Regions from separate parts of the Peribacillus sp. Bi134 genome, predicted to be linked through region 2. Evidence: riboswitches for the same ligand, from Rfam matches in the RefSeq annotation. Region 2 holds a riboswitch; each other region holds the start of a gene.
The links. Region 2 has a riboswitch for glycine ahead of LQ188_RS09935 (amidohydrolase). Riboswitches for the same ligand answer to the same signal wherever they lie in the genome.
Positions count from the first base shown of each region.

Region 1 (5,366 bases), on a different contig from region 2:
CAACATCCATTTCTGGCAGACTGTACCCGATTCGACCGGAAGTACTGATTTCAAAAATGAGTGATTGATCTTGATTATTCATGTTGATCCCCCAATTCCTGCGCAAGTGCATCAATTTCTTCTTTTGTTCTAAGTTCAGTTACCGCAACCAGCATATGGTCTTTCAGCTCAGGATAAACCGTCCCTAAATCAAAGCCGCCGATCATCCCTTTTTCAAAAAGGCTTTTATTGATTTCTGAAAACGAAGCAGGCAGTTTAATGATAAATTCATTGAACGAAGGACCGTCGAATATCACTTCCACCCCTACTGCCATAATTGCTTTTTTCGCATAATGTGCTTTTTGAATATTTTGCACGGCCATTTCCTTGACACCCTTTTTCCCAAGGGCGGTCATTGCAACAGAAGCTGCCAACGCATTCAAAGCTTGATTGGAACAAATGTTGGATGTGGCTTTGTCACGGCGAATGTGCTGTTCACGAGCTTGTAGCGTTAGTACAAATCCCCTTTTACCATTTTCATCCACGGTTTGACCGACGAGTCGGCCCGGAACTTTCCGAACAAGTTTATTAGTAACCGCAAAATATCCACAATGAGGTCCACCGAATGCCGCTGGAATGCCGAATGGCTGAGCATCCCCCGTTACGATATCTGCACCGAGTGCACCAGGGGATGTCAAAGCTCCCAATGCAAGCGGATTACTGGAAACGATAAACATGGATTTGACGCCATGAATGATTTCTTCCATTTCCTTCAATGGCTCGATCCGGCCAAAAAAGTTCGGATATTGCACGATCACTCCTGCAATGTCCTCATTCGCCAATTCCTTTAAAGCAGCTAAGTCCGTCACACCGTCTTTATAAGGAATTTCGATCACTTCCACGCGTTGCCCTTTCGCATATGTCTTCACGACTTCTCTTGATTCAGGATGAACGGTTCCTGAAATGAGAATCTTCTTGCGGCGTGTCTGTCCTGAAGCAAGCATGGCTGCTTCAGCCAGCGCTGTCCCGCCGTCATACATGGAGGAGTTAGCCACATCCATGCCCGTCAATTCACATATCATCGTTTGATATTCAAAGATTGCTTGAAGCTCTCCCTGTGAAATTTCAGGCTGATAGGGTGTATAAGCCGTGTAAAATTCAGAACGGGATAGAACATGATCGACGATGACCGGTGCATAATGGTCATAGACACCCGCACCAAGGAAGGAGGCATAGTTTTTAAGATCCGCATTCTTGGCAGCAAGCCTTGATAATTCTTTCATTAATGCTGGTTCCGATTTAGCAGGCTTGATATCGTATTCTCCTTGAAAACGAACGCTCTCAGGGATATCATTGAAAAGTTCTTCAGCAGTGGATACCCCTATCGCTTTCAGCATTTCTTGTTTATCTTGCTCTGTCATGGGTAAATAACGATGTTTCATCTAATGACCATTCCCCTCTATTTACGTGGTTTTTTATAAAAAGGTGTTTGTATTATAACGGCTTTCAAACGTTTGGAACGGATCTCCACTTCGACTTCCGCATCCAGCACTGAAAATTCCTTATCGATAAGTACCAAACCCACGTTTTTCTTCAACGTTGGTGATTGGGTACCGGTCGTGACCTCGCCAATGACTTTATCACCGCTGTAGACCTTATACCCATGACGTGGAATGCCACGGTCTATCATTTCAATTCCCACAAGCTTGCGAGGAGCTCCTTTCTCCTTTTGCTCAGCAAGAACGGCTTTCCCGAAAAAATCAACTTCCTTATCGACTTTTACTGCAAAACCAATCCCGGCTTCTATCGGGGTGATGTCTGCTGAAAGCTCCTGCCCATACAACGGCAGTTTCGCTTCAAAACGCAGGGTATCACGAGCACCTAAACCAATCGGCTGAACTCCCTCTTCGTTTCCGGCATCCATAATCGCCTTCCAAAGGGCTGGACCATTTTCACTGTCACTATATATCTCAAAGCCATCCTCACCAGTGTATCCAGTACGGGATACCATCGTGGAGATACCGTTAATCATGACATTTTCCTTGAACTTGAAAAATCCAATTTCACTTAAAGCAGTATTTCCCGATAGTTTTTGTAAAATCTTCTCTGCAGCTGGCCCTTGAAGTGCCAGCTGTGTATAGTCACTAGATACATTCTTGATTTGGACATCTTCCGATAAATGAGCTTGCAGCCAATTGAAATCTTTTTCTGTGTTCGCTGCATTGACCACGAGCAGATAGTCATCCTCAGACCTTTTATACACGATTAGATCATCAACCGTGCCTCCGTTTTCATAACACATGGCGGAATATTGGGCACCGCCCTGTTTCAGCTTTGATATATCATTAGTCAGCATCTTTTGTAAAAAGGAAAGGCTCCCAGGACCCTTAACATCGACTTCACCCATATGGGAAACATCGAATAACCCCGCTTTTGTACGTACGGCTTCATGTTCGTCCTTTATACCCGAAAATTGGACAGGAAGTTCCCAGCCGCCAAAATCAATCGTTTTACCTCCGTATTCACGATAAACCTCAAATAGTGGTGTTCTTTTTAAATCGGTCAAAAAATGACCCCCTTCAGATTTTTTTAAATTAATTGGCTTCATTATCAAAAGCTTCTTGTCATTACGCATCAGATATATCCTGATTCATGATGTGAAAAAAGCACAAAAAAGGACAGAGAAAGCCCGTTTGAGCTTTTTCTCTGTCCTGAAACCTGAAAGTTTACCTATGTAATAGGTTTTCCCCTTTGGTGGCCGTCCCAAAACGGGCGGCGCTCTCCAGAGTTGCGTCCAATAAGAGTTCTTTTGCCTGAGAGATTCACTGCTAAGTTTGCTCCTTCGGCGCTACATCCGTAGTCTCTCCCCTTATCTTCACCCGCATATAAATGGTCTACCAATGAAAGGAAGCGAATAAGCCACCAAACATCGGTAAAACCCCTGAGCATCGTGGAATGCATTCTCTGCCAATTCTCCTGAAACCTCAGAAACCGTTTGATTGGTCTCCTTCAGTAATCTTGGATAAATTAGAAGTCTATAGCCCATACTAAGAAAACGCGAACTGCAAAATCGATGTACAAAGATTCTTTGTAGCGTTGGGAAATTGGAATTTTCTAAATATACTTATATCCTACCCTAAGAAACTTATCTCTGCAATATCTTTTGAAGAGAAATATTTTTCTTACTTCACATATGAAATGTTCGGGTTTTGACCTTTTATTAAGGAAAATATGATTTAAGAGGGAGTTATTTCTATGAAAATCAATATATCCTTTAATTCTGAATGGAATGACGAGTTTCTGCAAAAGATGGAAAATGACGGTCCATGGGGAAACTGGGAGCTTTATAAGCTCGCGGTTCAAATGGAGGAAAATCTTATCATCCCTGATTTTGAAGGTTTACAGGCGCCCAAGCACCTTCCGCAGTTAACCCCGCTTCCCCATCAATTGGAAGCAGCCAAGCAAGTGGTGGAAAAGATGAATGGAAAGGCCATTTTAGCTGATGAGGTAGGGCTCGGAAAAACAATTGAAGCTGGATTGATCCTAAAAGAGTATATGATTAGGGGCCTTGTAAAAAAAGTTTTGATCCTTGTTCCGGCTTCCCTTGTCACACAATGGGCTTTTGAATTGAATACCAAGTTTCATATACCGGCAGTCGTTCAGAGAAAAAGCTATGTTTGGGACTCCTGTGATGTGGTCATTTCATCCATTGATACAGCGAAACGAGCTCCACATCGAGATATCATTTTCAAGCAGGAATACGACTTCATCATTATTGATGAAGCTCATAAACTTAAAAATAATAAGACGAAGAACTATGAATTCGTCCAAAATCTGAAAAAGAAATTTTGTTTACTCCTGACAGCCACTCCGATTCAAAATAAAGTCGAGGAAATTTTCCACCTCGTTTCGTTATTGAAACCAGGCCACTTGGGAAATGCCTCACTTTTTTCAGAAAAGTATAAAGGGAAAGGCCGGAACATTATTGAAGATGAACACCTAAAGGAACTTGTCAACACTGTCATGATTCGAAACCGGCGGGCCGATACTGGCATTGAATGGACAAAACGGCATGTGGAGACCATCACCATTGAATTTTCTCCAACGGAACAAGCATTGTACGATGCTGTTTCCAAATTCAAACCTATTTCGGATGGTTCTAAAGGAAGCGCCTTTTCGGCTCTCACTCTCCAAAGGGAAGCATGCAGCAGCAGAGAGGCGGTCTTTTATACATTAAAGAATATGAAAAATAAATATGATCAGCCTTCCCCTGACTTTTTGGCAAAGCTTGATGATTTATTTTCTAAAGTGAATGAAACGGTTCAGAACTCAAAGGCTGAAAAAGCTTTGGAACTGATCAAGAAAATTGATGATAAAGTCATTATCTTTACCGAATACCGGGCGACTCAGCTATATCTACAATGGTACCTACAGCAGAATGGAATTTCTTCAGTTCCTTTCCGAGGCGGTTTTAAGCGCGGAAAGAAAGACTGGATGCGAGAATTATTCCAAAAAAATATACAGGTATTGATTGCAACAGAAGCTGGCGGGGAAGGGATAAACCTTCAGTTTTGCCATCACTTGATTAATTTTGACCTGCCATGGAACCCGATGAGGCTCGAACAGAGAATCGGACGGATACACCGCCTTGGTCAGGAAGAAGATGTGATGATTTATAACTTTGCCACGAAAAATACAGTGGAAGAACATATTCTAAAGTTACTATATGAAAAAATAAATTTATTCGAGAAAGTAATCGGCGAATTGGATGATATTCTAACCAAACTGGATATTAACAACATTGAAGAATATTTGATTGATGTAGTCGGCGAATCCAAAACAGAGGGCGAAATGAAAATCAAGATGGATAATTTTTCATCGTTAATCCAATTCGCCCAATCAATGAAGGAAGGTGAGGTTCATGCAGCAACGGGAAATTCATGATTTTTTAATAACTTACTTTAAAGCCAATGATTGTGAAATACTGGATAATGCACCAACCCACCTTACAGTCCAATTGACGATTGATATGGATAAAGAATTAATGAACAGACCCTTTTATTGGCATTATCTAGAAAAAACAGGCGGCGTTCCAAACCCAGCACAGATGACTTTCATTACCGATCCAGAACTAGCTCCATCCGATTTAAAGGGAGAAATGATTCATTTTGGCTCCCCTCGCCTTCACCAGATTATTCAATCTACCAAAAAGCTGGCAGGATATACTAGACTTTTTGAGGATACCCCTCCATCAAAAGGGGGAAATAATCCTTTGTTTCCTTGGCTGACCCTGAATGTGAAAATATCCTATCAATGCGATCGTAAAAAGGATACCTTCATGTCGATCGGTTTGAATTTAATCTCAGGTGAGATCATGGAAAGGTTTC
Region 1 is NZ_CAKKLN010000005.1:359,244-364,609, forward strand. Features, by position in the region: gene gcvPB (aminomethyl-transferring glycine dehydrogenase subunit GcvPB) at 1-82, opposite strand, end outside; gene gcvPA (aminomethyl-transferring glycine dehydrogenase subunit GcvPA) at 75-1,421, opposite strand; gene gcvT (glycine cleavage system aminomethyltransferase GcvT) at 1,439-2,545, opposite strand; glycine riboswitch at 2,771-2,858, opposite strand; gene LQ188_RS13025 (SNF2-related protein) at 3,235-4,923, shown strand; gene LQ188_RS13030 (YqhG family protein) at 4,901-5,366, shown strand, end outside.
Region 1: it holds a riboswitch for glycine, as region 2 does, so the genes downstream of both, gcvT (glycine cleavage system aminomethyltransferase GcvT) here and LQ188_RS09935 (amidohydrolase) in region 2, are expected to answer to the same signal.

Region 2 (5,366 bases):
GACGGCTGGAGGAATGACGATGGCTTTATCGAATAAGAATTTTCTTGTTTTCCTGTTGATAAGCAGTTTGATCGTGGGCTGCTCAGGTATCGAAAGACAAACCGAAAAGGCAATGAAGGCTGCTGAAGTGGCTTTTCGTGACGATGAAAAACAGCCCAATCAAGAGGCAGGCCTAATTCAGGTCTATCTGCCAAACGATTTTAAAGTTGTGGAAGAACATGATAATAATTTGATTTTACAAAAAGGTGATAAGATTTATATATTATTTGTCAATCCGAATGAAAAAGAAGACAGCTCCGTGTTATATTTGGCCATAAAGGAACAAGAGGATCAATTTGAAGTACTGCATTCTTTTCAAACCGATGATAAATTCGGCTTTATTTCGATTAAAGAGATACCGAAAGAAAAGTATGAGCTTGCAGTGGGGATCGGCGGAGTGAAGCTGACAACCGAAACGGATAAAGACCAATTAAAAACCGATGCAAAACAAATGATGGAAATCGTTTCATCCGTGCCCCAGAAATAAGAGGACCAGTGACTTTCAACCGATCCGTATTAATGGTTGATTCCTGGAGACTCTGGTATGATGGGATTATAAAAAATAAGGTGTCATTTAGAGCAGGAGGAATATACAAATGGAAAAATTACAAACAGTAGAGCAATATGATGCATTTAAAAATGAAGGCAAACATATCTTTCTTTTTTCAGCAACATGGTGTGGAGATTGCCGTGTAATCGAACCGATAATGCCGGAGATTGAAACGAAATTTCCTGACTTTACATTCATTTATGTGGACCGTGATGAATTCATCGATGTGTGTGCGGCTAATGATGTATTCGGTATACCAAGTTTCATTGCGTATGATAATGGCAAGGAGCTAGGCAGATTTGTGAGCAAGGATCGCAAAACGCAAGAACAAATTGAGGAATTCATTCAATCACTATAATCAATTTCCCCTTCTCGCTGGGGATTTTTCAATGAAGAGGAGGGTCAGTCATGAAAATGGACAGCACGAAGCTGAAAAATATCTTGAAGGAGCGTTTAAAAGATGAGAATCGCTCATTCAAATTCGATAGCAAGCAAGATACGTTACGGGTGGAAAATGTGAAGACCGGGAAGGGGATCACCATCGAGTTGCCTCCTGTGCTTGCTAACTATGAAAACGTGCAGGAAAAGGCCATCGATGAAATTACCTATTACGTGGAAGAGGCCCTGAATGTGATGGGGGAAGAACACAGTATGGAAGGCAAGGAGAAATTCATTTTCCCAGTCATCCGCTCGACCTCCTTTCCAATGGAATCCGAAGAAGGAAATCCGTTTTTATTCGATGAGCATACGGCTGAAACCCGGGTTTTTTATGCCCTTGATTTAGGGAAAACCTACCGTCTTATAGATGAAAAGATGATTCAACGGGAAAATTGGCAGGGTGACAGGATCCGTGAAATTGCCCTATTCAATGCCCGTTCCCTCACCACTGAAATGAAGTCGGATATCGTTGCAGGTAATGCATTTTATTTTTTGAACACGAATGATGGATATGATGCCAGCAGGATTTTAAATGAATCATGGCTTCGGGAAATGAAGGACAAGATCGAGGGAACCATGGCTGTGGCCATTCCCCATCAGGATGTCATCATCATTGCCGATGTGAAGAATGATACGGGCTATGATATTCTTGCGCAAATGGCGATGAGCTTCTTTGCCAGCGGTCATGTTCCGATAACGGCTCTATCATTCCTTTACGAAGAAAATGAGTTGGAGCCCATCTTCATTATGGGTAAAAACAAAAAGCCTGAACAATAATGAATCACAAAAGGACCGTGTCAGCATCTGGCAGCGGTCCTTTTAAAGTTTAATAGAGTTTATAACTCAGAGTTGATATTTATTTTTTAATCGGCGATAATATAATTGGAATATTTTGAGAATATAAAAAGAACAAGCGGATGAATGTTGTGGGAGAGTGCAAGCATTGAGCCACCGAAGGAGCAAGTTCCAAAAAGATCCCTTGGAGCAAATCTCTCAGGTAAATGGAACCGCAGCTGGACGCAGCTCTGGAGAGTGCGCAGGAAGCAGTGTGCCACCAAAGGGGAAATCTCCATGACCAAAAATGGAGCTAAACTCTCAGGTGAAAAGGACAGAGAAGGGGAGCGGTAAGTTTACGCAATCCTTCTCTGCCCTTTTTTAATTGGCACTTTGTATCGGAAGGCATGCACCGAACATGGAACTTACTAATATGCTCAACTTGAAATAAGGGGGAGAATAAACGTGAACGTGAAAAGCAAATTAATGAACATGCTGGAAGCCCGTAAAGGGGAAATGGTTCAAATCCGCCGTCATTTACACGAGAACCCGGAACTATCCTTCAAAGAAGAAAAAACGGCACAATATATCATTGATTTTTATAAGGGTAAGGATGTGTCGATTCAAACGAATGTAGGAAATGGATTAGGGATCATCGTAACGATCGAAGGCGGAAAACCTGGGAAAACGATAGGTCTCCGTGCGGATTTCGATGCGTTGCCGATTACAGAAGAAGCGGATGTCCCGTTCCGTTCAAAAAATGAAGGTGTCATGCATGCCTGCGGACATGATGGGCATACCGCTTATTTATTGGTTCTGGCAGACTGCATCAATGAGCTTAAAGATTCCCTATCCGGTACGATTAAAATAATCCATCAACATGCAGAAGAAACACCCCCAGGTGGAGCAAAGAGCATTATGGAATCAGGGTTTTTGGATGAACTTGATGCCGTTTTTGGAATCCACTTATTTCCGTCCCATCCTGCAGGGGTTGTCGGGTATCACGGCGGCTATTCGATGGCTGGACGGACCTATTTCAAGCTGGCGATTAAGGGTGTAGGCGGCCATGGTTCGTCCCCGCATATGGCCAATGATGCCATTGTGGCAGGCGCCCATTTCGTGACAGCCGTACAAACCGTGATCAGCCGCCGCTTGAACCCTTTTGATATGGGCGTGGTCACAGTCGGCTCCTTCGATGGAAAAGGAAGCTTTAATGTCATTAAAGATCGTATAGAAATTGAAGGGGATGTCCGTTATATGACAGCAGAGACCCAACAGCTGATCGATAGGGAAATCCACCGCATCGTTAAAGGGATAGAAACGGAATTTGATGTTCAGTGCGAACTAACATATGTGCCTGATTATCCTCCGTTATATAATGACCCTGAATTGACTGGATTCGTGAAAAATAGCCTGGAAAGCATGAAAGACCAAGATATTAAAAAGGTTATGGAATTTCCGGTTTTCTCTGGTTCAGAGGATTTTTCGTATTATGCAGAAAAGATTCCTGGCTGCTTCTTTTACATTGGCTGTAAACCAAAAGGGGTGGAGAAGGCATATTTCAATCACCATCCCAAATTCGACATTGATGAAGATGCCCTTTTGATCGCATCCAAATCAGTGGCCCAAGTTGTATGCGATTTTTATGAATGGGAATAGTTCCATTGGTATATTTGTTTGCAAAAAAGTGCAGAAACCCACAAAACACCGTTCGGTATTAACGAACGGTGTTTTATGGGTTTCAGGATGCCACCGGAGGTTTCGTGAAGGATGCTTCAATGAATTGACCAGTCTGCTTCTTGCGCCGCATGAAAACTTAATCTCTTTGTAAACGCGATTTAACAGCGGTGTTTTATTTAAATAGTAGACTAAGGGCTAATGTTATTTCACGAAGTGCAGGTTTAAACTCATACCAGAAGGGGTTTAATAGGGTAGGAGTTCTGCGAAATACGTTAAGTTAGTAAGAGTGCGATAAAAAAATAGATACTAATCCCAATTTAGCTTAAATTTTCTCGATATTTTTAAAATAACTGGTAGAATTAGTTACATAACTACAGATGTAGAAAGAGTGATAGTTTTGAAATGGCTAAATAAGATGAAAAAATGGTTCCAAGCAGAGGAAATTATTGAAATTGAAGAGATTATTATAGATGAACCGCTTGATGAAGAGACATTAAGGAAAATGGATTTTTCAAAGCTTGCGAAGTCAAAGGAAGAAGAAATAAAGGTTTACAATCAAAAAGTGGAAAAAATGTCGCAGACGCCAGACCCTGATACGAAAATCCTGTTTCAATATCCAAAAGGGCAGTTCAAGTTTCCGCTCATTCCAGATCGTGAACAGAGCAAAAGAAAGCCTAGGGAAAGAAACAGGGAAGATCATGAACCCAAAAAGGGGAGCGCGGCCAAAGAAACAAGAAGGCCTGTGAGGGATCCTGAACCAAAACGGAGAAACTTCGAACGGGAGGAAGTCTCAAAAATAGTCCCTTCAAATACTCCATTCCGTCCGACGGAAATCCCTTCACCCATTTATGGGTTCCGTCGTCCGGAAAAAAAAACAGTCGTTTCTGAAGAAATTGTCGAATATGAATTAGAAAGCAAAATGCCCGTCCTAAAAAAGGAAGAACCCGATATCGGGATTCCAGCATCGATTCCTGAAATTCCAAAAGAAGTGTCACATGAGGAATTGACGACAGAACCATCCGTTCTTATACCGGAACAAGCGGAAGAAAAACTGGAAGATTCAGAGATACCCGCTTTCTTTCGCAGGAATTCCATTGAGACACTGCCAGAACAAGCAGTAATCGAGCCCAACATAATTGAGCCTGCGGTGGAAAAAGAGGCTATTGAACAGGACGAAGTAGAATTTGGACGCGAAGTCGCTGTATCCATCATGGAACAGACGGACGACACACCGCCTGAAGCGATATCGGTTCCTGGGGAGATTGCTGTACAATCAAATCAACCATCCGTTAGTCAAGGGACAATGCCTGAAGACCCATCTGAGGCAATACCTGAAGTGCAGCACAAACGTCCGAAAAAACATATCCCATTTAATGTGATGATGCTTAAGCAAGATCGGAAAAATAATGACTTCATGAATAAAATGATGCCGGAAAAAAAAAGCCTTAATTCGGAAAGGGCAGTAGTATCACCTGATAAGCGGCCAATGGATGATTCTGCCCAAACAGAGGCAGGACAAGCGAAACCAACCGCCATTCCTGAACGGAAACAGGAGGAAGGCAGAGTTATTCCGAAAGAGCAGACTCCGGCCATATCACTTACCTTTTCGGACGCTAAGGTTGGTTCCGAAACCGTCGCTGCTGTGCCTGAAAATACAGTCGAATCCAACATCGGTTCCAACCCTAAGCCGCTCTTGGAACAGGAATCCCCGATTTCTGGACACGGGTATCAAGAAGCAGTATATACAGAGGCAGCGGCAGAAGGCAGTAAGGGCGAAATCCCGGCAGTTTTTGGCTCCGTCGAAGCGGATGAAAATGAAAATCCATACTATGTGTTTCCTAATATCGAATTGCTGACACCTCCCACTTATGCTGTGCATGATGAT
Region 2 is NZ_CAKKLN010000004.1:260,893-266,258, forward strand. Features, by position in the region: gene LQ188_RS09920 (hypothetical protein) at 20-526, shown strand; gene LQ188_RS09925 (thioredoxin family protein) at 636-947, shown strand; gene LQ188_RS09930 (DUF1444 domain-containing protein) at 998-1,804, shown strand; glycine riboswitch at 1,945-2,047, shown strand; gene LQ188_RS09935 (amidohydrolase) at 2,273-3,460, shown strand; gene LQ188_RS09940 (DNA translocase FtsK) at 3,984-5,366, shown strand, end outside.

Region 3 (5,366 bases), on a different contig from region 2:
CCAAAATAAATCACTATTAATTTTCCTATTTGCTTTAATAAGTTTGGCGCCCCTCTTTCCGCACGCCCTTACCATTTCTATTTCAAGCAAATTGTCACAAGTAAGTCCAAAGCGTCTCGATAACATGCCTATTCCACCGCCGAGCGTAAGGCCTACAAGACCAACACCGCTTTCGGTTCCAGCCGGAATCGTCGTGCCATACTTCCATAGCGTATTATATACTTGACCTAAATCAGCTCCGGCTTCGATTTTTGCAATCATTTTTTCACGGTTGACCTTGATATTGTACATTTCACTTATATCAATGATTAGACCGCCATTCACTAATGAAAAATTTTCATAACTATGCCTGCCGCTCCTAACCCGGAAAGGTGTATGATTTTCCCGGGCCCACTTCAATGAATTCAATACATCATTGGAATTCTGACAAAACACAATGACCTTTGGAAATTTAGAAAAACTTAAGTTATTATTTATCCTGGCCTGCTCATACTCAGCATCATTAGGTGTAACGACCCGCCCGGTAAGCTTTGTTCTTTCCAAAATATAACCCCTTCCTCGGGTAAAGATGATGCTACATCCTATGAAAAAGTCTGTCAGGAAGACACATTCCATAAACGTCCCCCTGCTGGCATCCCTTGTTACGGGGACTAATTAGCTTTACTCGTGAGATTCGCTGATTTACTCGTGAGTTTCGCCATTTTACTCGTGAATTCCACCACTTTACTCGTAAGTTTTGCCGTTTTACTCGTGAATTTCGCTGGTTTACTCGAGTTTCGCCGTTTTACTCGTGAATTCCACCACTTTACTCGAGTTTCGCCGTTTTACTCGTGAATTTCGCTGGTTTACTCGTGAGTTCCACCACTTTACTCGTAAGTTTCGCCATTTTACTCGTGAATTCCACCACTTCACTCCTGAATTCCAACAATCACCAAAGACAAAAAAGCCCTTCTCGAATTAAGAGAAGGGCTTTCCGATAGAGTTTCTTATCCCGAAATTTCATCATCGGATTTAACATCCAATGGTGTTCGTTTATCCATTTTCAGCATGTAATAACTTGCTACGACCAAGGCTAGGAAAATGATCCCGACAACCAAGGAAATCCGGGTACTAGGATTGATCCACATACCGACCAGCACCATCAGTAAGAAGGCAATTGTCGCATAGTTACTGTAAGGGGCCAACGGCATCTTGAACGGATGTTTCTCCATTTCAGCGGCATTTACCTTTCTGAATTTAAGCTCACTGATAAGTAAGACAAACCATGGAATCATCCCGGGTAATACACTCGCACTGTACACATAAAGGAATAATTGCGGCGGTGCAAGGTAATTCAGGATAACCCCGATGCCCAATCCTAATAGTACAGCGATCGTACAATATGCCGGCACTCCATTTTTAGATACTTTAGCAAAGACTTTTGGAGCTTGGCCATTCAATGCAAGTGTGTAAAGCATACGCCCTGCACTGAAAATCCCACTGTTGCATCCAGACATTGCCGCTGTGATTACGACAAAGTTGATGATTCCTGCTGCTGCTGTGATACCTATTTTAGCAAAGGTTGAAACGAATGGGCTTCCTAAGTCATCCAGTTGATCCCAAGGGAAGACTGTCACGATGACAAATATGGCACCAATATAGAAAATTAATATACGCCATATGATTGATTGGATTGCTTTTGTTACGGTCTTCCTTGGATCTTTCGCTTCTCCGGCTGTGATGCCGATAAGCTCAACGCCTTGATAGGATGCCACGACAAGGGAAAGCGCAAAGAAGAATCCTGTCCAGCCTCCCGTAAAGAAGCCGCCATTTTCCCATAGATTCGATAATCCAATCGCATCCCCGCCATTCCCTATTCCAAAGAAGATAAGGCCTAGGCCGGCAACGATCATCAATATGATCGTTATGATTTTTATAAGCGCAAACCAGAATTCAAATTCCCCGAAGGATTTAACTGAAATGAGGTTGGCCGCCCCCAAGATGATCATGGCGACCACACCTGGTATCCAAGCCGGTAAATCCGGGAACCAATATTGCATGTACAACCCAACCGCGATGATTTCGGACATTCCGACGATTACCCATTGAAACCAATTGCTCCAAGCAGTCATATAACCTGCCAAAGGATGTATATAGCTGCTCGCAAAGGTTGCAAAAGAACCTGTAGTCGGTTCTAAATAGAGCATCTCACCCATGGAACGCATGATGAAAAATATAAAAATACCTGCGATGGCATAAGCAAGCATTACAGAGGGCCCGGTCCATTTGATCGTGCTCGCCGATCCCATGAATAACCCGACACCGATGGTTCCGCCCAAAGCTATCATTTGAATGTGACGTGCTTCCAGCCCTCTCTTTAATTCCTTGTTCGACATGTTTAACTCCCCCAGATGCAATATCGGTAATGCTTTTCCATCCTTAACACGAACGACTCTCTATTAATTATTGCGGTTAGAAATGCTTTATCGAAAAAAATATCAATAACACTTCAATTATGTTTTCTTATCTTATAATAGTAAATATTCTGTAAAAATACAATTGTATTTTTGAAATAAACAGTTACCAAATATATCTTGGCAATTCCCCTTATCTAAAAATATCATTTCAAAAAAATGATGTTCAATATTTCATAATAGTGATCATCTAAAAAACAAATTTTTCAAGTACCTTAATAAAAATTAAGACCACTATAAACCTACAGCTATTGCCGTTTTCACTTCAAAAAAAACTTGTTGACCTTCCGAAAAATAGATGATAGAATTCCAATATTATTTTATAAGCATAATGAATGATTCAGCAGTGGTAGATTATCACTGACAACATTTATTCACAACCGCATACAAGCAAGCGATGAATGCTATGGATGACACTATAGCAGGAGCAGCTTCTGGAGAGACTGTACAAGGTGCAGCGCCGAAGGATTCACAATCTCAGGCAAAAGGACAGAAGAGTAACGAATGATAAAATTGTTATTCTGAACCCTTTAAGAGATTGGTATTATCCAATCTCTTTTTTTATTGTCCATTTTGTGGTTGGACTAAAAACAACAGCTTTAAAACCAATGGGAAAGGCAAGCTGGACGAAAAAATCAGTCCCTCTCTCCAAGACCATTCAGGTAAATTCATTCACTACCAAGACTATAAAAAGACGGGGGCGTAAGAATTGGCAAAACAAGAATTAAAAAGAGATTTAAAAAATAGACATGTACAACTGATCGCAATAGGAGGAACCATTGGCACCGGATTATTTTTAGGTTCCGGAAAAGCCATACAATTAGCAGGACCTTCCATTTTATTTTCCTATCTGATAATAGGGATTGCCTTGTTTTTTGTGATGAGGGCACTAGGGGAATTGCTCTTATCCAATGCAGGGTATACATCATTCACTGAATTTGCAACCGAATATGTCGGTCCATGGGCCGGCTTCGTGACAGGGTGGACATATTGGTTCTGTTGGATCATGACCGCAATGGCCGATATCATAGCTGTCGGCGTCTATATGCAATATTGGTTCGATATCCCTCAATGGATTCCGGCTCTAATATGCCTAGTCATTCTGTTAGGATTGAACCTTTTGACCGTTAAGTTATTTGGTGAATTGGAATTCTGGTTTGCCATCATTAAAGTAATCACGATCATCGCCTTGATCGTCGTGGGGATCATCCTTTTGATCATCGGCTTCAATACCAATAGCGGAACGGTTTCCCTAACGAACCTATGGAATCATGGGGGCATGTTCCCTAATGGCATTTCTGGATTCCTATTATCTTTACAGCTGGTCGTCTTCTCATTTGTCGGTGTCGAATTGGTCGGGGTTTCCGCAGCAGAAACGGCAAACCCGAGAAAGAACATTCCATCTGCCATCAATAAAATCCCTGTCCGGATTTTACTTTTCTATGTTGGTGCACTATTCGTCATTCTCTGCGTCAACCCATGGACACAACTGGATGCCACGAGCAGCCCATTTGTAGAGGTCTTTGCGTTAATCGGCATTCCTGTCGCTGCAGGGATCATCAACTTCGTCGTTTTGACATCCGCTGCTTCTGCATGCAACAGCGGTTTATTTTCAACGAGCCGAATACTTTATACGTTAAGCAGGAATGGCGAAGCCCCTGCTAAACTGGAAAAATTAAATAAACAGGCTGTTCCGAGCAATGCCTTATTAACATCCACAATCGTTGTATCAATAGGGGCATTATTAAGCAAACTGATACCTGAACAGGCATTTACCGTCGTGACGACCATCAGTGCCATCTGTTTCATATGGGTATGGAGCATTATCTTGATTTCCCATATCAAATATTCGAAAACAAGGCCTGACCTAAGAGCGAAATCGACTTTCAAGGCTCCTTTTACACCCTTTGTCAATTACGCCATATTAGGATTATTCCTGTTCATCCTTATTGTTATGCTATTCGCTGAAGCTACACGACTATCACTGCTCTTGACCCCAATCTGGTTCATACTTTTGGTAATACTATATAATTCTCGGAAAAAATATAGCTAAAGGAAATAAAGCCTTGAACTCACTATGAATTCAAGGCTTTATCTGTTTTATGAACATATCATTGTTCGGCTGTCTGCGCACAGTTGCTCAAATATATCAGGCAACTGCATTAAATTTTATATCAAAATAGTGTAAGCTAATATATATTATCGGACCTTTTCCGTCATGTATGAATTTTTCATCCCGGTTTGGTTCACCCATCCATCAGTGGCATTGAAGAATAAACCCCATTGGTGGGCGTTTCACTTTATTAAAACGGAGGGGTTTGTTTATGAAGATTATATATATTCTTACTCTAGTTCCTTTTATAGGCATACTAGGATTTCTGCCTTTTGTTAATAAAATAGAACCATATGTATTAGGGATGCCTTTCAATATGTTCTGGATGGCTATGTGGGTGGTCCTTACCTCTGCCATACTGGGCATCATGTATAAGCTGGATCCCAGGAATCGGGAAGGTGACCAGGAATGAATATTGCTCTCTTAATCATTTTAGCATTTTTACTTCTATCGATATTTTTAGGCATACGCTCTTCAAAAGGAAAAGATATGGACTTGGAACAATGGACGGTTGGCGGACGCGGTTTTGGTGCGATATTCGTCTTTCTGTTGATGGCCGGGGAAATCTATACGACCTTCTCCTTCCTTGGCGGCAGCGGCTGGGCTTATGGCAAGGGCGCACCCGCACTATATGTTCTAATTTACATTACTTTGTCTTACGTATTATCCTATTGGCTCCTACCGGAAATATGGAGATATGCCAAGGAAAATAAACTGATGTCTCAATCCGATTTCTTTGTAAGCAAATATAAGAGTCCCGGTTTAGGAATTTTGGCTGCGCTTGTCGGTGTGGTGTCGAT
Region 3 is NZ_CAKKLN010000008.1:141,874-147,239, forward strand. Features, by position in the region: gene LQ188_RS19065 (FAD-binding oxidoreductase) at 1-543, opposite strand, end outside; gene LQ188_RS19070 (amino acid permease) at 987-2,375, opposite strand; glycine riboswitch at 2,878-2,956, shown strand; gene LQ188_RS19075 (amino acid permease) at 3,163-4,506, shown strand; gene LQ188_RS19080 (DUF3311 domain-containing protein) at 4,778-4,978, shown strand; gene LQ188_RS19085 (sodium:solute symporter) at 4,975-5,366, shown strand, end outside.
Region 3: it holds a riboswitch for glycine, as region 2 does, so the genes downstream of both, LQ188_RS19075 (amino acid permease) here and LQ188_RS09935 (amidohydrolase) in region 2, are expected to answer to the same signal.